Regions from separate parts of the Herbaspirillum sp. NPDC101397 genome, predicted to be linked through region 2. Evidence: predicted binding sites of a transcription regulator. Region 2 holds the regulator's gene; the other holds the start of a gene.
What was found. Region 2 encodes FliA, which starts transcription of late flagellar genes. Its sites were predicted from a motif close to CTAAAGTTTNNNNNNNNNNNGCCGNTA; they were not measured.
Positions count from the first base shown of each region.

Region 1: a site for FliA is predicted at 3,774-3,800, ahead of motA (flagellar motor stator protein MotA). Genes of this name have one in related genera too.

Region 1 covers NZ_JBIWNS010000001.1:1,042,821-1,057,829, forward strand. Annotated here, with positions in the region: gene cheA (chemotaxis protein CheA) at 1-667, opposite strand, end outside; gene ACIROW_RS04570 (response regulator) at 723-1,088, opposite strand; gene ACIROW_RS04575 (chemotaxis protein) at 1,239-1,793, opposite strand; gene motB (flagellar motor protein MotB) at 1,837-2,766, opposite strand; gene motA (flagellar motor stator protein MotA) at 2,800-3,660, opposite strand; gene ACIROW_RS04590 (class I SAM-dependent methyltransferase) at 3,836-4,612, opposite strand; gene flhC (flagellar transcriptional regulator FlhC) at 4,678-5,280, opposite strand; gene flhD (flagellar transcriptional regulator FlhD) at 5,408-5,725, opposite strand; gene ACIROW_RS04605 (cystathionine beta-lyase) at 6,197-7,375, opposite strand; gene ACIROW_RS04610 (hypothetical protein) at 7,449-7,901, opposite strand; gene rimO (30S ribosomal protein S12 methylthiotransferase RimO) at 7,901-9,277, opposite strand; gene phaR (polyhydroxyalkanoate synthesis repressor PhaR) at 9,386-9,943, opposite strand; gene ACIROW_RS04625 (3-ketoacyl-ACP reductase) at 10,116-10,856, opposite strand; gene ACIROW_RS04630 (PHA/PHB synthase family protein) at 11,046-12,785, opposite strand; gene ACIROW_RS04635 (hypothetical protein) at 12,852-13,097, shown strand; gene ACIROW_RS04640 (hypothetical protein) at 13,198-13,455, opposite strand; gene ACIROW_RS04645 (sulfite exporter TauE/SafE family protein) at 13,446-14,213, opposite strand; gene ACIROW_RS04650 (LysR family transcriptional regulator) at 14,351-15,009, shown strand, end outside.
Region 2 covers NZ_JBIWNS010000009.1:178,257-193,265, forward strand. Annotated here, with positions in the region: gene ACIROW_RS21270 (methyl-accepting chemotaxis protein) at 1-1,669, shown strand, start outside; gene ACIROW_RS21275 (CheR family methyltransferase) at 1,775-2,638, shown strand; gene cheD (chemoreceptor glutamine deamidase CheD) at 2,642-3,238, shown strand; gene ACIROW_RS21285 (chemotaxis response regulator protein-glutamate methylesterase) at 3,319-4,398, shown strand; gene cheY (chemotaxis response regulator CheY) at 4,517-4,912, shown strand; gene cheZ (protein phosphatase CheZ) at 4,866-5,564, shown strand; gene flhB (flagellar biosynthesis protein FlhB) at 5,823-7,004, shown strand; gene flhA (flagellar biosynthesis protein FlhA) at 7,001-9,091, shown strand; gene flhF (flagellar biosynthesis protein FlhF) at 9,088-10,560, shown strand; gene ACIROW_RS21315 (MinD/ParA family protein) at 10,595-11,392, shown strand; gene ACIROW_RS21320 (RNA polymerase sigma factor FliA) at 11,448-12,182, shown strand; gene ACIROW_RS21325 (flagellar motor protein) at 12,164-12,910, shown strand; gene motD (flagellar motor protein MotD) at 12,934-13,755, shown strand; gene ACIROW_RS21335 (flagella synthesis protein FlgN) at 13,810-14,283, opposite strand; gene flgM (flagellar biosynthesis anti-sigma factor FlgM) at 14,288-14,608, opposite strand; gene flgA (flagellar basal body P-ring formation chaperone FlgA) at 14,716-15,009, opposite strand, start outside.

The DNA.
Region 1 (15,009 bases), on a different contig from region 2:
CTTCCTTGGAACGTCCGGCGACCGCCTGCGAAATCTTCAGATCATCCGTGTTCACCAGGAAGGAACAGATTTCGACGATGCTGTCGGCGCCCTTGGCAGTATCCAGAATGAACACGCTGTGACCGTCTTCAGCATCGGCTTTTTCAATCTTTCCGAGCAGGCCGAGTTCCTGTTGCAAGGCCTCGATGTCGCGCTCGGCCAACTTGGGCAACTCAATGCGATAGCGGCTCACGCCTCCGGGGCCGACCAGCGGCTGCGAGCTCTTGACTTTCTTGCCGGCGCCTTCAGACAGCGACTGCAACAGCTTGCGCACATCGGCGGCCGCATTCAGATCAACGGTCGCGCCATGGCGATGGCCGTCCAGCATGGATTTGATAACGTCTTTGGCGGCCAGGAAAGCGTCGACGTGCTGACTCGTCAACGCCATTTCATGCTGGCGGATGCGGTCTAGCAGCGACTCCAGCACGTGGGTCACTTCGGTAATGTCGTTCAGGCCGAATGTGGCCGAACCGCCTTTGATGGAATGCGCGGCGCGGAAGATCGCGTTCAGATCTTCGTCGTCGGGATCCGACACATTAACGGCCAGCAGGAGCTTTTCCATTTCGGCGAGGCCTTCCTCCGCCTCGTCGAAAAACACCTGGAAAAACTGGCTCATATCAATGGTCATGATTGGGCTCCGTCATGGATGCTGTAGGTCTGTCTTTTATCGTTGATTATTGACACTAGCCAATGACTTTTTTAACTACTTCGGTCAGACGCTGCGGATCGAACGGCTTCACCAGCCAGCCATTGGCGCCGGCAGCCTTGCCCTTTGCCTTCATTTCGTCGCTGAACTCGGTGGTCAGCATCAAAATAGGCACGCGCTGATAGCTCGTCAGCCCACGCAGGGAACGGATCAGGGTCAGACCATCCATGCGCGGCATGTTCTGATCGGTCAGCACCAGGTCGAAAGTCTGCAACTTCGCCTTGTCCAGCGCATCTTGCCCGTCCACCGCTTCGGTGACTTGATAGCCGGCTGCTTTCAGGCTGAACACCACCATCTGGCGCAATGACCCCGAGTCGTCTACCGCAAGAATTGTTTTAGACATCATTACTCCCTGTTCTTCATTTACGGCTGTGAGTTGTTCAAACTCATTATGCCGCATCCATTATCAAAAAATTACTATCGTGCGACTGATTCAGTCCATCTTCAGATCACCGAAGAGCCTCGCCGAATCTGCATATTGAGGCGGCTTCGCTTAAAACAATTCGATGTCGCCGCTTTCCATCCGCGTTTGCCGGACGGTTTTCCACAAACCGTTTTCAAGCGCGGTCAGGCGCTCTTCCATCGACTCCACCGTGTTCTTGAGCAGGACCTCGAGCATCTCCACCGATTGCGCGGAATCGGGAGTAATTTCAAAACTGTTCGCACTGAGCACACCCAGCGCATCGCGCAAGCCGATGACGCGGCGGACAATACGCTCCAGCAACTGGCTGGTCATGTCCTGGAACTGCAAGCCCGTCACGGCAGCATTGACGTGCACCGTAATGTCATCCTGCATGACCTTGAGGCGAGCAATATCCTCGGCGGACAATGTGCCGTTGCCGGCCATGACCACTTCAAGTTCCTTTTGCTGCGCGAGGACAGCGGTGTGCAACTCCATGAAGCTGGATCCCAGCTTCTCGATCGCTTCGCCGAGCAGGATGTTGGTCTGGACCAGATCCGTCTCGACTTCAGTCAGTTGCCTGCTTCCACCGCTAGCCGTATCGAGCAGCAAGCGCTTAAGCTCCTGCAGCATTTTGGGTGTCGACATTCGAAGCCCTCCTTTTCAATTGGGCCGGGTGTTTAAAATCCAGTTAATTCTTGGCCGGTTCGCTCAGACCGTCTTTTACTTCAGCTTCCGACGACACATCCAGTGAAGATGATCCACCATTCTGCACCAGCTCTTCCGCCTTCTTGTTCATCACGATGATACTGATGCGGCGATTGATCGGGTTGAAAGGATCTTCCTTGTCCAGCAGCACGGCGGACGACAGGCCCACCACGCGCAATACCTTCGATTCATCCATGCCGCCGGAAATCAATTCGCGACGCGACGCATTGGCGCGATCGGCGGACAACTCCCAATTGCTGTAACCCTTTTCTCCGCTCGAATACGGAGTGGCGTCCGTGTGTCCGGACAGGCTGATCTTGTTCGGCACGTCGTTGAGCGTCTTGCCGATCTCGCGCAGGATTTCACGCGTATAGGGCTGCAACTGGGCGCTGGCCAGCGCAAACATCGGGCGGTTCTTTTCGTCCACGATCTGAATGCGCAAGCCTTCGGATGTGATATCGATCAGCAGTTGATTCTTGAATTGCTTCAAGGTCGGGCTGCTGTCGATGGCGGTCTCGATGCGTTTTTTCAACTCATCCAGACGGGCGCGTTCGGCCTTCTCCAACTCGGCCTGGGCGGCGCGCACGCTGCGCTTGTTGGTGACATCGTTTTCACCCTTGCGCAACTGCCCTTCCTGACGGGTCAAATCCTTGCCGCCGCCGGGCAGCACGGTATTTGCGTCGCCGCTGCCGGAGCCGCCGGCCATCGCCACTTTGAGGGGAGTCTTGAAATATTCCGCGATACCATTGAGATCGCCCTTGGCGGTCGATCCCAACAGCCACATCAGCAGGAAGAACGCCATCATCGCCGTCACGAAGTCGGCGTAGGCGATCTTCCAGGCGCCGCCGTGATGTCCGCCGCCGCCCTTCTTGATGCGTTTTACAATAATGGGACGTAGCCCTTCGTCGGCCATGCCTTACTCCTGCTGATGACTGGTCATATCGGGTTACTTGCTTTTTGCCTGTTTGACGTGTTCTTCCAGTTCCAGGAAGGACGGACGTTCCGTCGAGAACAGGACCTTGCGACCGAATTCGATCGACAGGGCAGGTGCGTAACCGTTCAGGCTGGCGAGCAGAGTGACTTTGACGCATTGATAGATCTTGGTCGACTCGTGCAGCTTTTGCTCCAGCAAGCTCGACAGCGGCCCCACAAAACCGTACGCCAGCAGAATACCGAGGAAGGTACCGACCAGCGCATGCGCGATCAGCATACCCAGTTCGGACGGCGGGATACCCACCGATTCCATCGTATGCACCACGCCCATCACCGCCGCAACAATACCGAACGCCGGCATGCCGTCGCCGAGCTTGGCGATGCAATGCACCGGAATTTCGCCTTCGTGGTGATGGGTTTCAATTTCGTTGTCCATCAGGTTTTCGATCTGGAACGCATCCATATTCCCCGACACCATGAGGCGCAGGTAATCGGTCATGAACTCGATCAAGTGATGGTCGGCCAGAACACCGGGATATTTGCTGAAAATCGGGCTAGACTCAGGTTCCTCGATGTCGCCTTCGATCGACATCAAGCCTTCCTTGCGCGACTTGGTCAGGATTTCAAACAGCAGCGACATCAGCTCCATATACAGAGCCTTGGTATAGGTCGAGCCTTTGAAAACAGTCGGCAATGCCTTTATCGTGGCCTTGATGGCCTTGTTGTTGTTACCGACAAGGAAAGCGCCCCCCGCTGCTCCGCCGATCATCAGCAACTCGATTGGCTGAAACAACGCCCCGAGATGCCCCCCTGCCATTGCAAATCCGCCGAAGACGGACGCCATGACGATTACATATCCAATTATGACTAACAAGTGCCTACTCCCGTCCCAGTGGCGTTCAGTGTTTTTTACCTGCAGTCAGGTTACATGCAATCCCATTAACCAAACGATGGAATACATGACCGAAAGCGGGCTTTCATTTTCAATTACGACACCAAAGATAAAAACTTGATAACGTGCGGAGAATGTAACACAGCTCTTTTTTGTTTCACATACGCCAACCATACAAAGCCGGCCCATTTTCTTTCGGATGCACGACGATATCCGGTTGCACGCCCTCAATCATGAATTCATAGCTCAGCAACAGCGTTCCCGGACGCATTTCAGCCCGCGCCTTTTGCCACAAGGCCGTCATCGCCGCCGGCGACAGATAAGCGAAAATCGCATCGTAGTCGCGAAAATCCAGGCGCGTATAGTCGCCGCGCACGAACGCGCCGCGGCTACGAGTAAGCAAGGCGCGTACCTGACTCACCAACCATGGTAACGGCGCCAGCTCGATACCGATGAAACGACTATCGCTACGCAATCTTGACAGATAGAGTACGGCGCCGCCCAGTCCGCTGCCGATATCGATCACGCGCAGAGGCTTGTCGGCCGGCAGCAAAGCCGCCACCGCATCCCAGGTCGACTGCCCGGACGGATAGAACGGCACCTGGCTGCGAAAGGTCGACCAGAACAGCAGCAATAGAAAGAGGAATACCGCGAGGAACAGCGCCGGCGGCAAATGGAAGGAATTCACCAGCACGGCGGCCGGCGGAAAGAAAAACAGGATCGGAGCCCACCAGGACGCCATGCGGCGCAGATAAGCAATACCGGCGGCCAGAGCGCCATGCAGAAAAGCAAAAGGAACGGGAGAGATGGCAACGTCGAACAGCAGTTCGACGGCCTGTCCGGCCAACAATGCCAGAACCAATGCAGCACAAAGAATGAACAACGCTTGTATTGCAGGTGCCTGCAGAACGGGTCTGCGCTGCCCCAATGTCATCTCGGCCTCCAAGCCTGCATCAAAAGCCGATTATTGTAACGCGACAGTATTCAGATTTATTCGTATCAGGCGATGGCGGCTACCAACGACGCTTCAAGCGCTGCCGCTGCTGCTGCAGCGATGGCCGGGGCGGCAATCGCGTCCTTGGCCTTCTTGGTTTTACCGGCGCGGGATGGCATGTGGCACAAGCCGCACAGGTAATCCTGATGCAGATCCAGGCGATGCACAACAAAATGACCGCGGCATTTGCTGCACGGCGTGGTCATCAGCATCTTGCTTTCGAAAAAGCGCACCAGCGTCCAGGCACGTGTCAGCGACAGGACGGACTCGTCGCCGTCGGCCACTTGGCCGGCCTGCTCGAGATACAGCTTGTAGGCCTTCATCACGGCTTCAATGCCGGAAATCTTGGCGTACTCGACCAGGTATTTATGAATATTGATGAACAGCGAGGAATGGATGTTCGGCTGCCAGGTGATAAACCAGTCTGTGGAGAACGGCAGCATGCCCTTCGGCGGCGAGACACCCTTCAGTTCCTTGTAGAGCTTGAGCAGACGCTCGCGCGACAACGAGGTTTCGGACTCCAGCAATTGAAGACGCGCCCCCAGATTGATCAACTCTATGGCCAATTGAATCTCTTGCGATTCAGTAATCACGCTTTTCTTAGCCATGAACACACCCCCGATATTTTTTAATTACAACTAAACTTCTTTGCCAACCTGACCGACGCTTAACGTCGAATCGTTCTCCCGGGTTGACCGAGTCAACCCAAACATACCACGGAGGATGATTACAGCGTCAGGAAATTTGTTCGACCGGCTGACAAGCCATCAGAATCGCTGCGTGCGATTGGGCCAGACCCTTGTCTTTGTTGTAATTGGTCAGCATGCCGAGGATTGCACCATCGTCGAAGCGGAATCGCGTCAACATCATGTTGGTGCCGGCAAGTTTCAAAATTTGTGCGTTGCTCAGACCTTGAATCATGTCTGCTATTTCGTCGCTGATACCAAGACGAAATATGGCGGTAGCCTTGTCGGATCGGATCATTTGCTGAGCCAACATCAAATAACTCAGATTTGCGTCACGAATTTCAGCCATCATGTCATTGGTATTCATTTAACCCCCAGCTCAAAATCAATTTACACCCGGTTACTTTTTCTTACCGGTAAGGCTGATTCTGAGGGGGTGTTGAAAGGCAGGAAATTAGTGGATGTCGGTATTTTTCGTCGGTTCCGACCTAAGAGACACATAGGATTTTGTCTTACAAAAACACCGCAAAGTTTCTACAAAATTCAAGATTTTTTTCCAAAACCCGCAGCCACATTGGGTTTAAAGCACAATAAAAATTTCATTTTTTAAAAAATTTCCACGAGGAAATCAAGAGGGAAATTGAATTTTTATCAATATTTTCTACTATTCAAAATCATCCTGTTTTCCTACTTTGTTGTCGCCAAACGACTACGAAAAACCGAAATAACTTCAATTTTCAGACTTTGCAACAAGAACCGTCGAGAAAACTCCTTAACTTTTACAAATACTTACCTTCAAAGAGAAATTCGGCGGCGTTGATATCAGGGCGACAAAAACCTACTTGGCAGCATGTATTGCGTCCAAGCTTTGCGCGATGTCGGCGATCAAATCTTCCGCCGACTCCAGTCCGATATTGAAGCGGACCAGCCCGCCCTTCTCCGTCCAGGTCTGGCGCATGGTCTGCATGCGATAGGGTACGCACAGACTGTGAGCGCCGCCCCAACTGAAGCCGATCTTGAACAGTCTCAGCCCGTCAACGAAACGGTCGATTTGTGCCTCGGTAAATTGCTCATCAAAAATCACCGAGAACAAGCCGCCTGCACCGGTGAAATCACGCTGCCAGAGTTCATGCCCTGGGCAGTCCGGCAATGCCGGGTGCAAGACTTTGATAATCTCGGGCCGCTGCTGGAGCCATGCGGCCACATTGCGCGCGGCGCCGTCGTGCGCATTGAAACGCAATCGCATCGAGGGCAAGCTGCGCAGCACCATATAGACATCGTCCATGCCCACGCCGAAACCCAGCCGCATATGCGCCAGTTCCATCTTGTGGTTGATCTCGTCGTCGCGCGTAATCACCGCGCCCATGAGGACGTCCGAACCTCCGGATTGATATTTGGTCAACGCCTGCATGACGACGTCAACACCATGATCGAAAGCACGAAACGCCAGGCCGGCCGACCAGGTATTGTCCATCGCCACCGGCACACCGCGAGCATGCGCTGCCCGGCAAATGGCCGGCACGTCGGACACTTCCATGGATACCGATCCCGGCGCTTCGGTCCAGATCAGGCGGGTGTTGTCCTGGATCAACCCGGCGATGCCGGCGCCGATCAGGGGATCGTAAAACCGTGCCGTAATGCCGAAGTCACGCTCCAGCCAGACCACCTGATCGCGGTTCGGGCCATAGACGTTATCAGGCAACAGCACGTCGTCGCCGCTCTTGAGCAAGGCGAAGTTAACCAGGGCAATTGCGGCAAGACCGCTGGGAACGACGCGACAATGATGACCGCCTTCGATCTCGGCGAGACGCGCTTCCAGCGTGAACGTGGTGGGTGTGCCGTGCAGCCCGTAGGTGTAGCCGCTTTTCTCTTTCCAGTTGCGCGCCCGCATCGCTGCGACATTGGGAAACAGCACGGTGGACGCGTGGTTGATGGCCACCGGCAATGCGCCAAAATTGTCCGGCGCGGTGTACTCGCTGTGAATCAGGCTGGTCTGAGGGGTGTATTTTTCTGCCACGAATAACCTCGAATGAATTCTTGTTGGGGAGACGCCGCGCCGCCAGCAATTATCCTGCTTGCGCCACAGGCGTTCAGGGTGCGCCGACCTTCAGGGAAAACGGTTTGGTGACGGAGCCGTCGAGCGTGGACCATGTCCCGCTGAGCAGACCGTTCTTGAAGCTGCCCTCCCACTGGCCGGACACGTCCTTGCCGTTGTGCGACTCTTCCATCATCAGGTCGTTCTGATCGACTTCGCCGGCCAGCAATATCTGCGTTCCCTGGCCAAAAACAAAATAATTGCCTTCCAAGCCGTCTTCATCCGCCTTCGGTTTCATGCTGAGCTGGATCCGGTCACCACCGAGTGTGCCGCGCAACACTACCGGCTTGCTCAACATGTCCTGCAGGCTACCTGGCGCCGCAGCAGTCGACGCTACTGGCGCCGTTGCCGTGGTTGCAGTTGCACCGGCTATAACTTGCTGGGCCTGGATGCAAACGGTGACACCGGACAACGCAAACACCAGCAGCAACCTTGAAACGCCTGCCATCATTGCGCCGCTGCCCACAAATCGTGTGCATCGGCAGCGGTGACAACGACATCGACAAACTCACCCACCACAAGCTTTTTATGCGGCTCGAACGGCGGTTTGACATAGACCACACCGTCGATTTCAGGCGCGTCGGCAGAGGAGCGTCCGATGCCGCCGCTGCGATCCACCTCGTCAATCAGTACGCGCAAGGTCTTTCCGACTTTCGCTTGAAGACGCTTTTTGGAAATCTCTTCCTGCAGTTGCATGACACGCCCCCGGCGCTCTTCACGGACCTCTTCCGGCACCGGGTTGTCGAGCAGATTCGCGGTGGCGCCTTCCACAGGGGAATAGGCGAAACAACCCAAGCGGTCGATTTCGGCTTCCTTGAGGAAGTCGAGCAGGTATTCGAACTCGGCTTCGGTTTCACCCGGGAAACCGGCGATGAAGGTCGAGCGGATGGTGAGGTCCGGGCACATCTTGCGCCAGGCCTGGATGCGTTCGATATTCTTCTCTCCGCTGGCCGGACGCTTCATGCGCTTGAGGACGTCGGGATGGGCGTGCTGCAGAGGCACGTCCAGGTATGGCAACACATGGCCCTGCGCCATGAACGGGATGATCTGGTCCACGTGCGGATACGGATAGACGTAATGCAGGCGTACCCAGGCGCCGTAGCGGCTGGCCAGTTCGCCGAGCGCTTCGACCAGTTGCGTCATGTGGGTCTTGACCGGCTTGCCGTTCCAGAATCCCGTGCGGAATTTGACATCGACGCCGTATGCGCTGGTGTCCTGCGAAATGACCAGCAACTCCTTGACGCCGGCGTTGAACAGGTTCTCGGCTTCCAGCATGATGTCCGCAATCGGGCGGGACACCAGGTCGCCGCGCATGGAAGGGATAATGCAGAAGCTGCAGCGATGATTGCAACCTTCGGAAATCTTCAGGTAGGCAAAATGCTTGGGCGTGAGCTTCACGCCTTGGGCCGGCACCAGGTCCAGGAAGGGGGCATGCGGCTTGGGCAAATGCTTGTGTACTGCCTGCATGACTTCGCCGACGGCGTGCGGGCCGGTGACTTCGAGCACCTTGGGATGGATTTTCTGGATCAGGTCGTCGCCGTCGCCGTCCTTTTTGGCGCCGAGACAGCCGGTGACGATGACCCTGCCGTTTTCACTCAGCGCCTCGCCGATCGCATCCAGCGACTCTTGCACGGCGGCGTCGATGAAGCCGCAGGTATTGACGATGACCAGATCGGCGCCGTCATAGGACTTGGCGGTATCGTAGCCTTCTGCGCGCAACTGCGTGAGGATTTGTTCGGAGTCCACCAGTGCCTTGGGGCAGCCGAGTGAAACGAAGCCGACCTTGGGGGCTACCTGGGGTACGACGGGAGAAGCATTGGACATGACGGATGGACTAAAAAGGTAAAAAAACGGAGTTCAGGACGAAGCCGCTATTGTACCCTTTGGCAGGCGGGGCGGCCGTAAAACGGCACACCCGCCTTGACAGAATGACTACTTCTTGGTTGGATCAGTCGGAACGAACGGGAAAGTCCCGAACATGTTCTTGGTCTGGCTCTGCATCTGCTCCTGCATCTGGACGAACAGGCTCTTGCTCTGTTCGATGTAGTTGCTCATCATGCCTTGCATCATCGGCCCCTGCACATTCATGAACTGCGCCCACATTTCCGGGCTGAACGGCTTGCCTTCATAGAAACCCTTGGAGTTTTCCGTCAGCTTGTTCTGAATGTCAATAAACGCCTGGATGTTTTTTTCCAGGTAGGAGCCCATCATGCCCTGCATGGCATGACCGTAGTAGCGAATGATCTGCGACAGCGCCGCACTGGAGAACATCGGCGCACCATGCGACTCTTCTTCCAGGATGATTTGCAGCAGAATGCTGCGCGTCAGATCGTCGCCGTTCTTGGCGTCGACGACAGCGAATTCCTCGTCGTCGAGGACCAGCTGCTTCACGTCGGTCAACGTAATGTAAGAACTTGTTTGTGTATCGTACAGGCGGCGATTTGGATATTTTTTAATTAAACGCTCGCCTGATTTTTTTGCACTTGTCATCTGAAATTCCAGTCTGTTTTCAGCTATATAAGCGGACCTGTATTTTTAGATTGAAGTCGGTCCGCTGGCGTAACGCATTATAGGCGGGAAACCACGCTTGCATACAAGTACGCAGTTTCCCGTAAATACGCGTCGAAAAACCGGAAATGCATCCCGATTCCCCGACCGATGTTTAACCCATGTGCAAGCCGCCGTTCAGCGAAAAGTCGGACCCGGTGGCGTAACCACCTTCATTCGAAGCAATCCAGGCGATGATGGAGGCGATTTCTTCCGGCTCCGCCAGACGCTTGACCGGGATGCCGGCAACGATTTTCTCCAGCACTTCGGGACGAATCGCACGCACCATGTCGGTGCCGACATAGCCGGGCGACACGGTGTTGACCGTCACGCCCTTGGTGGCGACTTCCTGCGCCAGCGCCATGGTAAAACCATGAATGCCGGCCTTCGCTGTCGAATAATTGGTCTGGCCGAACTGGCCCTTCTGACCGTTGACGGACGAAATATTGATGATGCGTCCCCAGCCGCGGTCCACCATGCCCTCGATGACCTGCTTGGTCACGTTGAACAGGGAATTCAGATTGGTGTCGATGACGGCGTCCCAGTCGGACTTGCTCATCTTGCGGAACTGACCATCGCGGGTGATGCCCGCATTGTTGACCAACACGTCGACCTCGCCGATTTCCGCCCTGACTTTGTCAAACGCTGCCTTGGTCGATTCCCAGTCGGCGACGTTGCCTTCGGACGCATGGACGTCGAATCCCTGCTCGCGCATGGAAGCCAGCCATTTGTCTTTACGGGCAGAATTGGGGCCGCAACCGGCGACTACCGTGTAGCCGTCTTTGGCCAGACGCGCGCAAATTGGGGTACCGATGCCCCCCATGCCGCCGGTCACATATGCGATACGTTTTACCATGGTCCTGCCTCCTATTTGTGTCGGGTGGATAAGTTCCGGGGATGACGATGACTGCTATTCCACGTTGCCGTGCATGCAGACATCTTTATGAAACCGCATCCCGTTCTTGCTTCTTGTTGCTTGCTGCCTCTTGTTGCTTGCTGCTTTGAATTGCTTGCTGCTTTTACTGCATGTTGATCTCCGCGGATCCTATTCGGCCCTGACTTTGACGTACCTGCCCGGCGCCGGTTCAATCGCTTTGTATGTCGTATTGCCCGCCTTCTTCGGCGCGGCAACCTGCTTGCCGGCATGCGTGGAAAGGAAGTCCGACCATTCCGTCCACCAGCTGCCGGGATGTTCCACTGCGCCGGCAAACCATGCTTCGGGATCAGTCCCGATCTTGTCGTTGGTCCAGTAGCTGCGTTTCTTTTTCGCCGGCGGGTTGATCACGCCTGCGATGTGTCCTGAAGCCCCCAGCACGAAACGATTGTTTGCCGGCTTTTTGGCGTTGAGGATGGCGGTCGACGCATAGGCCGACGCCCATGGCACGATGTGGTCCTCGCGCGAAGCGTAAATGAACGCAGGCATGCTGAGCTTGTATAGATCGATCTTTTCACCGGCGATGGTCAGCTTGCCCGGTTCCTTGAGCGCGTTTTCCAGATACATGTGGCGCAGGTAATAGCAGAACATCGGCCCCGGCAAATTGGTGCTGTCGGCATTCCAGTACAGCAAATCGAATGCCTGCGGCGTTTCGCCCTTGAGATAGTTTGATTCGACGTAGTTCCACAGCAGATCGTTCGGGCGCAGACTCGAAAACGCCGAGGCGAAATCGCGCCCCGCCATCAATCCGCTCTTGCCGATCATCTGCTCGCGCATGCCGATCTGGACGTCGTCGATATACACATCGATCGCGCCGGTGTCGAGGAAATTCAGGAACGCCGTCAGCAGCGTCAGACTGGCCACCGGTTCTTCGCCACGCGCGGCGAGCACCGCCAGCGCGCACGACAGGATGGTGCCGCCGACGCAAAAACCCAGCGCGTTGATCTTGTCTTGCCCGGAAATCTCCTGCGCAACATGAATCGCGCTCACCACTGCGTCGTCGACGTATTGATCCCAGGTCGCGGTCTCCATTGAGGCATCGGCATTGCGCCAGGAAACCAGGAAGACCGTATTACCCTGCTCCACCGCATAACGCACCAGCGAGTTCTGCGGCTGCAAATCGAGAATGTAAAACTTGTTGATGCAAGGAGGCACAATCAGCAGCGGACGCGCATGCACCGTTTTGGTCAGCGGCGCGTATTGGATGAGCTGAAACAATTCGTTCTCGAACACCACAGAACCTGCTGTGGTGGCGACATCCTTGCCGACTTCAAAGGCGGTTTCATCGGTTTGCGAGACCCGGCCTTTTTGCAGGTCCGTGAACAGTTGCGCAATCCCGCGCGTCAAGCTTTCACCATGCGTGTCGATGATTTTTTGCTGCGCTTCGGGATTGGTCGCAAGGAAGTTCGCTGGCGACAATGCATCGATCATTTGCTGCACTGCAAAACGAAGTTTCTGCTTGACCTTATCGGTCGATTGGACCGCGTCGACCATGGAAGTCAGAAAGCGCGCATTGAGCTGGTAGGCCGCAGCATGAAAGGCGAAAAAAGGATTTGACTGCCATGCCGGCGCAGACATGCGGCGGTCGGTGACGGCGGGAATCTGGGAATTTGCAGCGGTCTTCCACAGGTTCGCGAACTGGTCGGCATAGTCTTGCTGCAATCGGACGACGTCGGCAGGATCAAGCGAGGCGCCGAGGGCGCCGAGCTGCTTCTGGATCGACTGCACGTCAAACTGGCCGACAGCGGGCGATTGCCATGTCTGCCACGATTGCCACGTCTTGGGATCAGATAACTGGCTTAGCCATGCTGAAACAACGGGAGGGACGCTCTGCGGGTTCTGCGTATTCATGCTCGCTTCTACAATTTTCGCGTATTGTTACGGTTTGTCGCTCAGTCTGTAAAACCAGAAACCACAATGTACATCGTCGCAATCGCATGGTTATATGTCGTCTTCATGATGTCGATTACCGAACAGTCCGTTACGGCAGGAATCATGACGTTTTTCCTGTACGGCGTATTTCCCTTGACAATTGTTTTATACCTGATGGGTACACCGCAGCGCAAGCGGAATCGTCAAATCCGGGAAAAATCGAAAGCGCTGCATGAAGCAGAACAAAGGTCGCCAAACGAGGCAGCGCCACATCAGAAAAACGAGCCCTGACAGACGATGAAAGATGCGCCCTCATGTCGGCATGAGGGGCGAGAATTACACAGCGGCGTCAAACCGCCAATAGAAGAATTACGAAAGTTGAAAACCGTGCTCACGCATCCGGGAGCGGTGCGGAACTGCATGGCGCTTCCAAGAGGTGACGCGCGAGGTGCGCTCGCAGAGACTCCTCGATGCCATTACCGCGCCAGCGCGGCACAACGTAGATGACGATCGCATTGGTCCGGCCGTTCTTATACACCTCACCATCTTCCACATCGAGCGCGCCGATGATGTCATGTTCCAGCCTGGCGTAAATGCGCAGACCGCGCGCGCGTGTTTCGATGTCGAACCGCAGCCCCTTCATCGCCACAGATGTGAACTCAGGTGCAGTCCCAACAGCAGCAAACCGATAAAAAAGCAGCGGCGAAACAAGACTGCCGAAATCTTCCCGCGCAACCACTGCCCGATGAACATGCCGCCCAGCGCCGGCGCCAGCGCCATCAACGAAATCGCCGCGCCTTCCATCTGCAGCGCGCCGCCCTGCGCAAGTCCGGCGGCCATCGCAATCGTCGACACCGTGAACGACAAACCCAGCGCCTGGATGAGTTCGTCTTTTTCCACGTTGAGCGCCTGCAAATACGGCACCGCAGGAATCACGAATACCGCTGTCGCAGCGGTGACCAGTCCGGTGGTCAGACCGATCAACGGCGACAGATATTTCTCGCTGGCGGCACTGACCGAAAACTTCACGGCTGCCAGTCCCAACACGGCATAAACGACCAGCGCCACGCCGAGAAAAGCGGTCGCGCGCCCGCCTGTATCGATCGCCAAAAAATTCACGCCAAGCAGTGTACCGGCAAAGATCCCCAGCAACATCAACCACAGCCGGCGCAACAGCCACATGAAGCGTCCCCCTGCCAGCAATTGCCAGACATTGGTCACCAGCGAAGGCACGATCAGAAGTGCCGCCGCCTGCAACGGCGGCATGAACAAACCCAACAAGCCTACGGCTACGGTAGGCAGGCCGAGCCCGACCACGCCTTTGACGAAACCTGCCAGCAGAAAGATGGCGGTAACGGCCGACAGTAATGCGAAATGGGCGGCATCAAAAGACAAGCTGGTCGGCACGGCGGCTCCCTCTCAATTCAATCAACAATGCGCCAAGTCTGCCAGCTATCGTCATGCGAGAAAATCTGGAATACACTGAGTCAGCCTTCGGTGCCGCCGAAGGCTGACCCGCCAATTCCCCCTGTAGATCCGTCATCATGAGCACACGTCTTGACCTGAGCGACTTGCGGCTATTTCTGCATGTCGCGGAAACCGGTAGCATTACCGCCGGCGCCGACCGTTCGCATCTCGCGCTGGCGTCTGCCAGCGCGCGCATCCGCAGCATGGAAGACGCACTCGGCGTAGCCTTGCTGCTGCGTGAACGACGCGGCGTGCAACTGACCGAAGCCGGACGCGCCCTGCTGCATCACGCCCGCACCGTACACCAGCAAATCGACCGGATGCGCGACGAGCTCAGCGAGTATGCGCACGGCCTCAAAGGCCACATCCGCCTGCTCGGAAATACCGCCGCCATCAGCGAATTCCTGCCGGATGCGCTGGGGACATTCCTGTCGCACAACCCGTATATCGACATTGATCTTGAAGAACGGCTCAGCCACGAAATCGTGCAGGCCATCGTCGACGGCGTCGCCGACATCGGCATCGTCGCCGATTCAGTGCCGACCGGCCCGTTGCAGACCATCCCCTTTCGGCAGGACCGGCTGGTCGCAGTGCTGCCGCGCAAACACGCCTTGACGCGCCGCAAGGCGTTGCAGTTCGCGGAACTCATGGATAAGAATTTCATTGGATTGAGCAATGGCAGCGCGCTGCAGGAACATCTGGCCGGTCACGCCCTGCGGGCCGGCAAACGCCTGCA
Region 2 (15,009 bases):
AAGCAGGGCGCTTTCGCGCTCGCTGGACGTGCTGATTCAGGTCGTTGTTCCCATTGCTGTCGGCGCCGGCATCTTCGCCGGTCTCGGCGCGCTGGCCTTGCCGTTGTCGCCGTTATGGCTGGCGGTGATTGCGACGGCGGCGGCGGTGATCCTGTCGCGCCTGGCGCGGCGCGGCGAATCCGACCAGGGCGGCGGCTTCGTCGACAAGATCGGCAGTGAGATCGACCACATCATGATCGGCGCCGCCGAGACCTCCTATTTCGTCGACTCCATCAAGAACAAGATCGCCCAGGACGTGCAGGCCGCCAACGGTATTGTCACCGGTTCGGAGCAGAACGCCAGCACCACCGAGCAGATTGCCGCGAATGCCGAGCGTGCTTCCAAAGTAGCCGCCGACGTGCGCGCCGAAAGCGTGGCCGGCCGCGCGGAAGTGGACCTCGGCCTGGAACAGATCGGCAAGGCGCGCACCGATGCGCAGAACGCGTCGGCGATGATGTCGGCGCTACAGGAAAAATCCAAGCGCATCCACGGCATCACCGAAGTCATCAGCGAAATCGCCGCACGCACCAATCTGCTGGCGCTCAACGCCGCCATTGAAGCGGCGCGCGCGGGCGAACACGGGCGCGGGTTTGCGGTGGTGGCGGGCGAAGTGCGGCAGCTGGCTCAGCGCACCAAGGAAGCCACCGACGACATCGGCGCCATGGTGCGTTCGATCACGGAAGAAGCCGAGCGCGCTTCCGGCGGCATGCAGTCTCTCAGCGCCAAGGTGCTGGAGGCGTCGCAGAACGTCGAGCGGGTGCATGGTTTCCTCGGCAACATCGAGCGCTCCGCCGGTATTTCGGAAGAAGAGATCCAGCAAATCGCACGCGCTTCCCGCGAGCACGTCGAGACCACCCATCGTATCGCCGAAGCCATCCTCAAAATCCGTGACGGCATGCTGGCGACCGACATTGAGTTGCCGCGCGTGGCGGCGTCGGCCATGGCCTTGTCGGAGCGCGCCGAGCTGGTCTATGACGCCATCGCCGCGAGCAATGCCAAGACCCAGCACGACGACATCCAGAAAGTCGCGACTGCCGCCGCCAAGCGTATCGGCAAGTTGTTCGAGGAAGCCATCGGTGCCGGCCGGATCAGCGAAGCGGCCTTGTTCGACCGCACCTACAAACCGCTGCCGAACACCAATCCGCCCAAGCACACAACGCAATTCGACGCCTTCACCGATCGTGTCCTGCCGGACGTGCAGGAAGCCATCCTTGATTCCATGCCGCAACTGGCGTATGCCGGTGCTGTGGACAACAACGGATATTTTCCTACGCATAACAAAAAATTCTCCAAGCCGCTGACCGGCGATTACGACACCGATCTGGTCAACAATCGCACCAAGCGCATTTTCAGCGATCGCACCGGAAAGCGTTGTGGCGCGAATACAAAGCCGTTTCTGCTGCAAACTTATAAACGCGATACCGGCGAGGTCATGCACGATCTTTCGGTGCCGATTTATGTGAACGGCAAGCATTGGGGAGGCTTCCGCGTCGGCTATCGCTCCAGCCAGGCGCAGGAGGCAGCGCCCGTCCAGACGGTCACATTGGCGGCAGCGCCGACGCCAAAGCAGCTTAAGCAAACGGGTAAGACGGAGAACAGCAAGGGATTGGTGCGCCAGATCTCGGCTTGAACAGCTTGACCGGGCAGGGCAGGTTGATAGACTATTCGACAACGGGGGTAACCTATCGAGAATGCTGAGAATGCGATAGGTCCGGATTAGAAAAGGAACATCAACTTGAAACCTGCTCCGCAGAATAAGCTCGATTCTGTCAAAGAATTCGATTTTACGAATCGCGATTTTGACAGGGTGCGGGATCTTATCTATAAGCGCGCCGGCATTGCGCTGGCCGAAAGCAAGCAGGAAATGGTCTATAGCCGCCTGGCGCGGCGCCTGCGTGCGACCGGCATCGCTTCCTTCGTGCAATACCTGGACATGCTGGAACGCGGCGGCGACAGCGACGAGTGGGAGGCATTCACCAATGCGCTGACCACCAATCTGACGTCGTTCTTCCGCGAGTCGCATCATTTCCCCATCCTTGCCGATTTCGTCAAGACGCTCAAAGAGCCGGCCACGGTCTGGTGCTCGGCCGCCTCGACCGGCGAAGAGCCCTATACGATCGCCATGACGCTGTGCGAAGCCTACGGCACCCTGACGCCGCCGGCGCAGATCATCGCCACCGACATCGACACCAACGTGCTGGCGACCGGCGCCAACGGCGTCTATCCGATCGAGCGCATCGACAAACTGTCGCCCGAGCGCATCAAGAAATTCTTCCTGCGCGGCAAGGGCAACCAGGAAGGCTATGTTCGGGTGCGCCCGGAACTGCGCAAGCTGGTGACCTTCAAGCAACTCAACCTGCTGGGTGACAACTGGCCAGTGAGCGGGCAGTTCGATGTCATCTTTTGCCGCAACGTGATGATTTATTTCGACAAGCCGACGCAGAGCAAGATCCTGTCGCGCTTCGTGCCGCTCATGAAACCGCATGCGCTGTTGTTCGCCGGTCATTCCGAAAACTTCCTGTATGTCTCCGACGCCTTGAAGCTCAAGGGAAAAACGGTCTACGAGCTCGGTGCAGCACAACGCAAGGCGGGGAAATAAGTCATGAACCAGGACCAATTCGCTTCCAACGTCTATTACGACCGCACCTTCGATTGCGACGCGGCCAAGATATTGCCGGGCGAATACTATTTCACGCACAAGGACATGATGATCGTCACGGTGCTGGGTTCGTGTGTGTCGGCCTGCATCCGCGACCGCGTCACCGGCATCGGCGGCATGAACCACTTCATGCTGCCCGACAGCGGCGACGGCGACAGTCCGATTTCGGCATCGATGCGCTACGGCACTTACGCCATGGAAATTCTGATCAATGATGTTCTCAAGGCCGGGGCCCGGCGCGAGAACCTGGAAGCCAAGGTGTTCGGCGGCGGCAACGTGCTGCGCGGCTTCATCGCCATCAACGTCGGCGAGCGCAACGCACAGTTCGTGCGCGACTACCTGAAGGCGGAAAATATCCGTGTCGTGGCGGAAGATCTCAACGATATCTGGCCGCGTAAGGTATATTTCTTCCCCCGCACCGGCAAGGTGCTGGTAAAGAAGCTCAAACAATTGCATAACAACACACTGGTGAATCGCGAACAGGATTACGCCAGCAAGCTGGTCGCCAAACCGGTGGGCGGCGCGGTCGATCTGTTTTAAGGTCGGTTGAGTCGGCAGAGAAGGGTTTTTCGGCCCCGTGCGGAGACCGCAGGGGCCCGTTTCAGGAAAGTACGCATCGTATGAAAATAAAAGTATTGATCGTCGACGACTCGGCATTGATCCGCAGCGTCATGAAAGAGATCATCGGCAGCCAGCCTGACATGGAAGTCGTGGGCGTTGCCCCCGACCCCATCATTGCGCGCGATCTGATCAAGCAGACCAACCCTGACGTCCTCACGCTGGACGTCGAAATGCCGCGCATGGACGGCCTCGACTTCCTCGAGAAACTGATGCGCCTGCGGCCGATGCCGGTGGTGATGGTGTCGTCGCTGACCGAGCGCGGTTCGGAAATCACGCTGCGCGCGCTGGAACTGGGTGCGGTCGACTTCGTCACCAAGCCGAAGATATCGATCCAGAGCGGCATGCAGGAATACACCGACATGATCGCCGACAAGATCCGCGCGGCGTCCAAGGCCAGCATCCGCCCGCGCACGATTCCGCATCCGGACGCGCCCAAGGCGAGCGGCGGCGAGACGTTGCCGCAGATGCGCAATCCGCTGCTGTCGAGCGAAAAGCTGATCATCATCGGCGCTTCCACCGGCGGCACGGAGGCGATCAAGGAATTCCTGATCCGCATGCCGTCCGACTGCCCGGGCATCCTGATCACCCAGCACATGCCGGAAGGCTTCACGCGCTCGTTCGCGCAACGCCTCGACAACCTGTGCAAGATTTCCGTCAAGGAAGCGGCCGGCAACGAGCGCGTCCTGCCGGGCCATGCGTATATCGCTCCGGGCCACTCGCATCTCAAGCTGGTGCGCAGCGGCGCCAATTACATGACCCAGCTCGACCAGGGGCCGCCGGTCAACCGTCATCGGCCGTCGGTGGACGTGCTGTTCAACTCGGCCGCCGCCTGCGCCGGCAAGAATGCGGTCGGCGTCATCCTGACCGGGATGGGCAAGGACGGCGCCCTGGGCATGCTGGAAATGCGCAATGCCGGCGCCTACAATTTTGCGCAGGACGAAGCATCGTGCGTGGTCTTCGGCATGCCCCGCGAGGCCATTGCGGTCGGTGCGGCACACGAGGTGCTGGCGCTGCAGGCCATGCCTGGCCGTGTGTTGAGTTATCTGAACGAGCACGGCAGTCGTGCATTGCGGGTGTAGTTCGAGTACCATTCAGCCATCCGGAAAATTTGACCGGTTGCTAGCTGTCGGGCCTTAAGTTTTGCCGAATTAGTGTCGTTATCGTCAACAATAGTTTCGAATCAATGGAGTAATAATCATGGCTGGCCCAAATACCAAGTTTCTCGTTGTAGACGATTTCTCCACGATGCGCCGCATTGTCCGTAACCTGCTCAAAGAGCTCGGCTACACCAATGTGGACGAAGCCGAAGACGGCGTGCAAGGTTTGCAGAAGCTGCGCAGCGACACCTTCGATTTCGTCGTGTCGGACTGGAACATGCCTAACATGGACGGCCTGACCATGCTGCAGGAAATCCGCAAGGATCCTGCGCTGTCCAAATTGCCGGTCCTGATGGTGACTGCCGAAGCAAAGAAAGAAAACATCGTTGCCGCCGCGCAAGCCGGCGCCAATGGTTACGTGGTCAAGCCGTTCACGGCTGCTACTCTGGATGAAAAGCTCGGCAAGATCTTCGAAAAGCTGGAGGCCGGAGGCTAACGTGGATACAGCATCCCAGGGAGCAGTGACGCCGGGCGCGCCGGTAGCTGAACAGCAGGATCAGTTCCTCGCGCGTATCGGGCACATGACGCGCAGCTTGCATGACAACCTGCGTGGACTCGGTTTTGACCGGTTGCTGGAAAAAGCCGCAAGCGACATGCCCGACGCGCGTGATCGCCTCGAGTACGTGGCGATGATGACCGAGAAGGCTGCCCAGCGCGTGCTGACGGCGACCGAAACCGCCGGCCCGATGCAGGATGCTATCGGCGACGGTGCGAGTACGCTGGCTGCAGAGTGGAAGGCCGTCACCGATGCGCCGTTTTCAGAGAGTGATTACCGCGCTCTGGCGGAAAAGACACAGGCTTACCTCGGTGCAACACGCGAAAATGTCAGCCTGACCAAGCAGCAACTGCTCGATATCATGATGGCGCAGGACTTCCAGGACCTGACCGGGCAGGTGATCAAGCGCGTGACTGAGGTCGCGCACGACATCGAAAGCCAGCTGGTGCAATTGCTGGTCGACTATTCACCGCCGGAAGCCAAGCGTGAAGATAGTGGCCTGCTGAACGGTCCGCAGATCAATCCCACCGGTCACAACGTGATTGCCAACCAGAGCCAGGTTGACGATTTGTTGGAAAGTCTGGGTTTTTAAGTTGTTTTAACGATAATTTTCATGCTTGCGGTGTTGTTGCGGGTGGTTTTTTACGACCGCTCAACAACACCGCAGATCGCCGTCCCGCCTGCCTTCACCCTCTGAAGGCAGATATGGCGCGCTTCCCCTGCTCCGAAATACGGGGCGTTTCGCCCCTTATTCCCGTGATGATTCGAGGCTTCCCTCGCCAATAATTCTGCCTGATAGTCTCAAAATTCCGCCTTCGTCAGCGGAAAGAAGCAATACAGGGGAACGGCAGTGGCCGAAGATAGCGATCAAGAACGGACCGAACAGCCCACCAGCAAACGCATTGAAAAAGCGCGTGAGCAGGGCGACGTGCCGCGCTCGCGCGAGATGGCGACGTGCGTCATGCTGCTGATCGGCGGTTGCACCCTGTGGATGTTCACCGGTCCGCTGGTGACCAGCCTGAACCGTTTCATGGTGTCGACCATGACCTTCGAGCGTGAAATGGCCTTCGATCCGGCCTTGCTGTTCGAGCGCATGAGCGGCCATTTCATGGAAGTGGCGGTCGCCTGCATCCCTATCGCCTTCCTGATGACGCTCGCGGCCGTGGCATCGCCGCTGATCCTCGGCGGCTGGCTGTTCAACGGCAGCTCGCTTGAGCCCAAGTTCGACCGCCTCAATCCCATCAAGGGCATCATGAATCTGTTCTCGCTCAATTCGCTGGTCGAGTTGGGCAAAGGCATCCTGAAGAGCGTGCTGGTCGGCTTCATCGCCTGGTTCGCCATGCGCAGCCATCTCGACGCCGTCCTCAACCTGAGCGTCGAACCGCTCAAGGTGGCCAGCAGCCACATGCCGAATTTGCTGTGGACCTGTTTCATCATGATGGTGTGCGCGCTGATCGCGATTGCCGCCATCGACGTGCCGTATCAACTGTGGAATTACACCCGCAAACTCAAGATGACGCGCCAGGAAGTCAAACAGGAACACAAGGAGTCCGACGGTGATCCGTTGATTAAGGGCAAGATCCGCGCTCTGCAACGCGCCGCCGCGCGCCGCCGCATGATGTCGGCAGTGCCGACTGCGGACGTAGTGGTGACCAACCCGACCCACTTTGCCGTGGCGCTGAAGTACAGCGAAGGCGGCATGTCGGCGCCGCAGGTGGTGGCCAAGGGCACCGAAGCGGTGGCGGCCAACATCCGCAAGATCGCTGCAGAAAACAACGTGCCGATCCTCGAAGCGCCGCCGCTGGCGCGCGCATTGCACTATCACACCGAAATCGGCGATGAGATCCCGGAGTCGCTCTACACCGCGGTCGCCGAAGTCCTCGCTTATATCTTCCAGCTGCGCACGTACAACAGCAATGGCGGCGTCCGTCCGGATGAGCCGAGCGACCTTGAGGTGCCCAAGGAGCTGGACGACCCACTGTACAAACGCAAGGCCGCCATGGCTGCCGCACAAGCTAAGGCTGCGCAATGAACATCAACAGCATGAAACTGCCGGCCTGGGTGCCGGTCAAGCATACCAAGGCGCTCGCAGCGCCGGTCCTGATCGTCATGATGCTGGCGATGATGGTGCTGCCGCTGCCGGCGTTTGCGCTCGATATCCTGTTCAGCTTCAATATTTCGCTGTCCGTGATCGTGCTGCTGACCGCGTTGTACACCGTCAAGCCGCTCGACTTCGTGGCGTTCCCGGCCGTGCTGCTGGTGAGCACGATGCTGCGCCTGTCGCTCAACGTCGCCTCCACCCGCGTGGTGCTGACCGAAGGCCACACCGGTCCCGACGCTGCGGGTAAAGTGATTGAGGCTTTCGGCCACTTCCTGATCGGCGGCAACTACACCGTCGGTATCGTCGTCTTCATCATTCTGACGATCATCAACTTCACCGTCGTCACCAAGGGCGCCGGCCGTATCGCCGAAGTGGGGGCACGTTTTACCCTCGACGCGATGCCCGGCAAACAGATGGCGATCGACGCCGACCTCAACGCCGGCATGATCGGCGAGCCGGAAGCGCGCGCCCGCCGCAAGGAAGTGGCGCAGGAAGCCGAGTTCTATGGCGCCATGGACGGTGCCAGTAAGTATGTGCGCGGCGACGCCGTGGCCGGCATCATCGTGACCGTGGTCAACATCGTCGGCGGTCTCGTGGTCGGTATGATCCAGCATGACCTGGCCTTCGACATGGCGTTGAAGAACTACACGCTGCTGGCCATCGGTGACGGCCTGGTCGCACAGATTCCTTCGCTGATCATCTCGACCGCCGCCGGTGTGGTGGTCTCGCGTGTGGCCAACGACCAGGACGTCGGCGGCCAGCTGATCAACCAGTTGTTCGCCAAAGCCGAAGTCCTGTACCTGACTGCCATCATCATCGGCGGCATGGGCCTGATCCCCGGCATGCCGCACGTCGCCTTCATCATCATCGCTGCCTTGCTGGCGGCTGCGGGTTACTCGGTGAACAAGCGCAAGCAGGAGGCGGGAGCGATTGCCGAATTGCCGGCGCCGGTCACGACGCCGCAGGAAATCGAAGAGGCCACCTGGCAGGACATCCTGCCGGTCGATACGCTCGGGCTGGAAGTTGGTTACCGCCTGATCCCGCTGGTGGACAAGGGGCAGGGCGGCGAACTGCTGCGCCGGATCAAGGGCATCCGCAAGAAATTCGCGCAGGAAGTCGGTTTCCTGTCGCCGCCGGTGCATATCCGCGACAATCTCGAACTCAAGCCGTCGGCTTATCGCATCGCCTTGAAGGGCGTGGAAATCGGCAAGGGCGAGGCGACTTTCGGTCAGTTCCTGGCGATCAATCCAGGCATGGTCACCGGCCCGTTGCCGGGTCTCATGACCACCGATCCGGCGTTCGGCCTGCCGGCGGTCTGGATCGAAAGCAACATGCGCGAAATGGCGCAGACCATGGGCTATACCGTGGTCGATACCGGCACCGTCATCGCGACGCACCTGAACCATTTGATCACCATCCACGCTGCGGAATTGCTGGGTCGCCAGGAAGTGCAGCAGTTGCTCGATCACATCGGCAAGGATGCGCCGAAGCTGGTCGAAGATCTGGTGCCGAAGGCGTTGCCACTGGGCACAGTGCAAAAAGTGTTGCAAAACCTGCTCATCGAAGGCGTGCATATCCGCGATATGCGGACTATTATCGAAACCCTGGCCGAGCATGCACCGCGCGTGCAGGAACCGAACGAACTGACCGCCATCGTGCGCATCGCCCTGGGTCGCGCGATCGTGCAGCAGATTTTCCCGACCGAGAGCGAGCTGTCGGTCATGACGCTGGACAATAAATTGGAACGTCTGCTGATGCAGGCGATGCAGGCAAGCGGACCGGAAGGCGGCGGCATCGAGCCGGGCCTCGCCGATACACTGATTACGCAAACAGAAAACGCAGCACGTCATCAAGAGCAGTTGGGTTTAACCCCGGTATTGTTGGTCCCGGGTCCTTTGCGAGCATTGCTGGCGCGCTTCTTGCGACGCGCAATGCCACAACTCCGGGTGCTTTCACACGCTGAAGTTCCTGATTCGAAAACGATTAAAGTTACCAGCCTAGTTGGAGGGCAAGCATGAACGTCAAAAAATTTATAGCAGGTTCGTCGCGAGACGCATGGCGCCAAGTGCGCGAAGCGCTGGGTCCTGACGCCGTCATTCTCTCCAACCGGAATATCGACGACGGTGTCGAGATCCTCGCCATGGCCAACGAAGACATGTCGTCGCTGGTGGTGCCGGCCATGTCCAAGGACGCCATGCCGCGTCCGGCCGTACGCCGACCGCCTGCCCAGCCGGCACCGCAGCAGTCGCTGCAGGCCGCCGTGCCGCGCACGCGCGCCGAACCGCAACCGCAGGGGCCCGGCGCATCCATGCCGGTCGAACACAATACGGCACAGGCCGACGCCCGCGTTTGGCGTACCCGCAATGCCGCGCGCGCCAGCGCCAAGGAACAGCAGGCGCAAGCGCTGACACCGGCGCAAGTCGCTGCCGGCCCGAAAGCAGCAGTGGCCGCTGCAGCTGCAGCGCGTCCGCAGCAGGCTGGCGTGATGGCTGAATTCGACGGCAAGGACTACGACGAAATCCTGTCCGACGTCATGAGTGAAATCCGCTCCATGCGCGGCGTGCTGGAAACCCAGCTGGCGGAAATTTCCTGGGGCGGCACGCAAAAGCGTGAGCCGGCCAAGGCCGCGATCATGCGTGAAATGCTGGCCGCCGGTTTCAGCGCCAGCCTGTCGCGCCTGATCACCGAGAACCTGCCGCAAAGCCCGAAATCGCAAGACGCCATGTTCTGGGTCAAGTCGGTGCTGGCCAAGAATCTGATGACCATGGCCAACGAAAACGAATTGCTGGAAGAAGGCGGCGTCTACGCGCTGGTCGGTCCGACCGGTGTTGGCAAAACGACCACGACCGCGAAACTGGCGGCGCGTTGCGTGATGCGCCACGGTCCGGGCAAGCTGGCGCTGATCACCACCGACGGCTACCGTATCGGCGGCTACGAGCAACTGCGCATTTACGGCAAGATCCTCGGGGTGATGGTGCACTCGGTCAAAGATGAATCCGATTTGCGTATCGCACTCGACGAACTGCGCGGCAAACATACTGTCCTAATCGATACCGCCGGCATGGGCCAGCGCGACCAGATGGTGGCTGAACAGGCTGCCATGCTGTCGGGCGCAGGCACTGACATCAAACGCCTGTTGTGCCTCAATGCAACGGCGACCGGCGGCACGCTCAATGAAGTCGTGAGCGCGTATTCCGGCGACGGCCTGGCGGGTTGCATTATTACCAAGCTCGACGAAGCGGCAACCATCGGCAACGTGCTCGATGTTGTCATCCGTCAAAAACTGAATCTGTATTACGTGGCGAACGGTCAGCGCGTGCCGGAAGATTTGCATGTTGCCAACAGGTTGTATCTGGCCGACCGCGCCTTTAAACTGAAACGTGAAACTGCGCCGTTCGAATTCCAGGACGCCGAGTTGCCGGTTGTGGTCGGACCGACGGCCACGGCCATGAATGACAAAAGCCTGCGGGAGGTGATCCTTGGCTAGCTATGACGTTGATCAAGCGGAAGGACTGCGACGGATGCTGGAGCGTCCGACGCCGCGCGTGTTTACTTTCTTCTCGGTTCTTCCCGACGACGAAAAAGGCGCGATGCTGATCAATCTGGCAGCCTCTCTTGCCGCCGCCGACCACAACGCATTGTTGGTCGACGCTTGCATGACGCCCTCAGTGATCTTGTCGCGTTTTGGCGGTGTTGCCGTGGCGACGCTGCTCGACGTCGCTCGTCAGGAGCGGCATCTGGATGAAGCGGTGCGCATGGTGCCGGAAGGTTTTGCACTGGCGCGCCTGTCGCGCAAGAACGTATCGGCCTCTACCCATCCGCAAGCCTCGCGGCTGGCGCAGATTTTCGACGGACTGACCGAAGAATCCGACATTACGCTCATCAACGGCGAATTGAATGACGAGGAGTTGCTGCCGGTCCCGGCCATGGAAATGGGCGAAATCGTGGTGCATATGTCGACCAGTCCGACCTCGATCAAGGCCGCATACGTCTTGCTCAAGGGCCTCAGCGACAAGCTCGGTCGCCGTCCTTTCAATCTGCTCGTGAGCGGTGGTTCGGACGCGGAAGCGCAGATGGTCTACGCCAACATGGCGCAGGCGGCCAATCGTTACCTGGCGGCGCAATTGCATTTCATGGGCTCGATCCCGGCAGACGAACACATCCGTCGTGCATCCGGGCAGGGGCGCACCGTACTGGAAGCATTCCCGTTGGCCGGCGCTACGCTTGCGTTCAAGCGCCTGGCGGATCAGTTTTCGTTATCCAATCTCACCAAGGGCACGTACGGTATGGCGACCGATGGTGCAAGTCTCGGAGTATGACGCGCCTGGCATTGCATGATCGTTCGTACTCACCATTATTGACGAGATGAGTTCTATGTATAACGTCAAAGGAAAGACGACCAAGAACGATTTGCTGGAGCTGCATGCGGCGCTTGTCAAAAAGCTGGCGCATCAGATGAAGGCAAAGCTTCCACCCAGCGTGGAAGTCGACGACTTGATTCAGGCAGGCATGATCGGTCTGCTTGATGCCGTCAATCGCTATGAAGAAACGCACGGCGCGCAGTTCGAAACCTACGCCGTGCAGCGTATCCGCGGCGCCATGCTGGATGAATTGCGCAGCAGCGACTGGCTGCCGCGCAGCATCCGCCAGAATACGCGCAAGATCGAAGAGGCCATCCATGTCCTGCTGCAGCAGCTCGGCCGTCCGCCGCAGGAAACCGAGGTCGCCACGCAGCTCAAGATGAGCTTGGTGGAGTACCAGGATATGCTGACCGAATGCGGCGGCCATCAGTTGATCTATTACGAAGACTTCCACGACGCCGACGGCGGCCACGAGCATTTCCTCGATCGCTACCAGACCCGGGACACCGACGACCCGTTGCAGAACCTGATCAACGGCGGTTTCCGCGACGCCGTCATCGATTCGATCAAGGCCCTGCCCGAGCGTGAAAAAATCCTCATGGGCCTGTACTATGAGCAGGAAATGAACTTGAAGGAAATCGGCGCCGTCATGGGCGTGTCCGAGTCGCGGGTTTGCCAGCTGCACAGCCAGGCTATCGCCCGCATGCGCTCGACTTTGAGGGAGCAGGCGTGGACTGGAGTAGCGTAGGAGGGATACTGCTGGCGTTGGGAGGCATCCTCCTTGGTTTGCTGCTTGAAGGCGGTCATCCCGGTTCTATCCTGCAGCCGACCGCTTTCCTGATCGTCTTTACCGGCACCGTAGGCGCCGTTCTGCTGCAAACCAGGCTCGACAATTTCGTCCATGGCGTCAAATTGCTGTCCTGGGTATTTTCTCCCCCGGTTCACAACCACCGCAAACTGATCGATAACATCACGGTCTGGAGCGGCATCTCGCGGCGTGAAGGTCTGCTGCATCTTGAAGAGCACATGAACGACAGCAGCGACCCCTTCGTCAAGAAGGGCCTGCGCCTGCTGATCGACGGCATCACACCGGCCAAGTTGCTCGAGATCCTCGAGGTCGATACCACTGCTTACGAAACCCGCCAGCGCCAGGCGCTCAAGATATGGGAAGCCGCCGGCGGCTATTCGCCGACGATCGGCATCCTCGGCGCGGTGCTCGGCCTGATCCACGTGATGGAAAATCTATCCGACCCCGCCAAGCTGGGTGGCGGCATCGCCGTGGCTTTCGTGGCGACGATTTACGGTGTCGGCCTGGCCAACCTGTTCTTCCTGCCGGTGGCCAACAAGCTCAAGGAATTGCTGGCCATGGAAGTGAACCGGCGTGACATGGTCGCCGACAGTCTGTTCGGCATCGCCAGCGGCGACAATCCGCGCGTGATCCAGGAGCGCGCTGAATCCTATTTCACCACCGCATGACCTACTGACGCACAACGCACATCATGGCGCGCAAAAAACATGAAGAAGAGCATGAGAACCACGAGCGCTGGCTGGTTTCGTATGCCGACTTCATTACGCTGCTGTTCGCGTTTTTCGTGGTCATGTATGCCATTTCCCAAGTCAACGAAGGCAAGTACAAGATCCTTGCCGACTCGCTGATCAACGCCTTCGGCAAGGAGCCAGTCTCGACCGCGCCCATCGTTGTCCAGGCGGGAGGCCAAGGCGCCCAGCAATCTGTTGCCCCTAAAATTACCCTGCAAAAGCCGCGCAACAGCGAGGCGCTGCGCCGCGAAAAAGAGCGCATGACCGACATGGCGCGCGACATCATGCAGGTGCTGGCGCCGCTGGTGCAGGAGGGCAAGGTGCGCGTGACGCAAACCAGCGTGGGCGTCAACGTGGAGATCAATGCCAACGTCCTGTTCGCGCCCGGCGATGCGAAGGTGAGCAAGGAGTCGGAAGAAACCCTGATCGCCATTGCCCGGGTGCTGAAAAACGACGATCACGCTATCCAGATCGAGGGGCATACCGACAATACGCAGATCAACACCAGCGTCTTTCCTTCCAACTGGGAGTTGTCGGCGGTCCGTGCCAGTACGGTGGCGCGGCTGTTCAACAACCAGGGCATCGCAGACCTGCGCCTGACGGCGGTGGGGCATGGATCGAATCAGTCTGTGGCTTCCAACGATACGCCCGAGGGGCGGCTGCGCAATCGCCGTGTCGATGTGATGATCCTGTCGCGATTGGCGGAGCAGGCGACCGAAGTGCCGTTTGCGGAAGAGGGTGGCAAGCTCGTTCCGCCCGCTCAGCCCAAGCCTGGGCCATAAAGCAAAAAGCCCGTTCGCAAGAACGGGCTTTTTAAATTCCGGAGGGCGAAAAAATCAGCCGATGCCAAGCGGTCGGCCCGAGCTACGCAGGCTCGATTGGCCATCCGGGCCATAGAAGGAGCCGTTGCTCTTGCCTTGCAGGATGTTCATGGCGTTCTGGTTGATTGCCATTTGCTTGCCGATCAGCAAGCCGTTGAGGCGATTCAGTTCGCGCGCGGATTGCGCCAGCGCAAACAGTTCTCCCCACACTTGTTTGTCGTCGGCAGAGCCGTGTTGTTCGATCCAGGTCTGCATGCCGTTTTCGCCGGCGAGGAAGCCCAGTGCAGCCAGCGCCTTGTGGCGCTGATCGGCCAATGCTGCCATGTTGGCAACGATATTGGCCTTCTCGTTGATGATGTCGGGAATCTTGTCCGCATCGCCGTTGCCGCTGAGCAAATCCTGCTCTTGCTGCAACGCCGCCACCAGGCGCGACGTAACCAGCTTTTCATCGGCGAGTGTATGGGACGGCAGGAGCGAATTACTTGTCATTGCATTAAGCCTTGCGTGAACCGATCAGATCTTTGACTGTGTCGAGCAAGCCGTTGGCGACTTTCTCGGGATCAACCTGGAAGGTGCCATTGGCGATGGCAGCCTTGATTTCAGCAACTTTCTTTGCATCGAAAGTACCGCCGGCATTGGTGGCCTTCACGCCCAGCGCTTGATATTGAGAGGACAGCTGGACATTGGCCGCGGTGGAACTGTCGCTGCCTGTCTTTGCTGCGGTGGTACCGGCATTGCTGTTCGCGGGGCGCGCCTGGGGTTGCGCGATTTCCGGTAAGCCTTTGCCTGTTTTGAGGGCGTCATTAACGTTCACGGCATCATCCTTAATGGGTTAGGGTTCTGTGACCCGCCTGTTGCCTAGATTATCGGCCATTTTTCCGCAAACTTTAATTCTTTTATCGCCCGTCAGAATGTTTCTTGTCAGTAATTGATTTCGAGGATGCCGCCGGCCTTCGCAATCCCGCTCACAACCTGGCCTGCCGCCGTTTTGGCTTGCACCATCTGGCCCTCGCTGCCGTTGGTCAAGGCGCGCGCTTCGGTGGAGATCTGGAAGCCGGGACCGATGGACACCACGCGTACTGCCTGGCCTTGCTGCACCACGCGGTTGCTGCGTAGTGCATCCTGGCGAATCGGGGCGCCCAGCGCCAGCGAAATGTTGGCGGTGCGGCCGACGGCCTGGGCGGCATCGGTAATGATGCCGTTGGGCAAATTCGA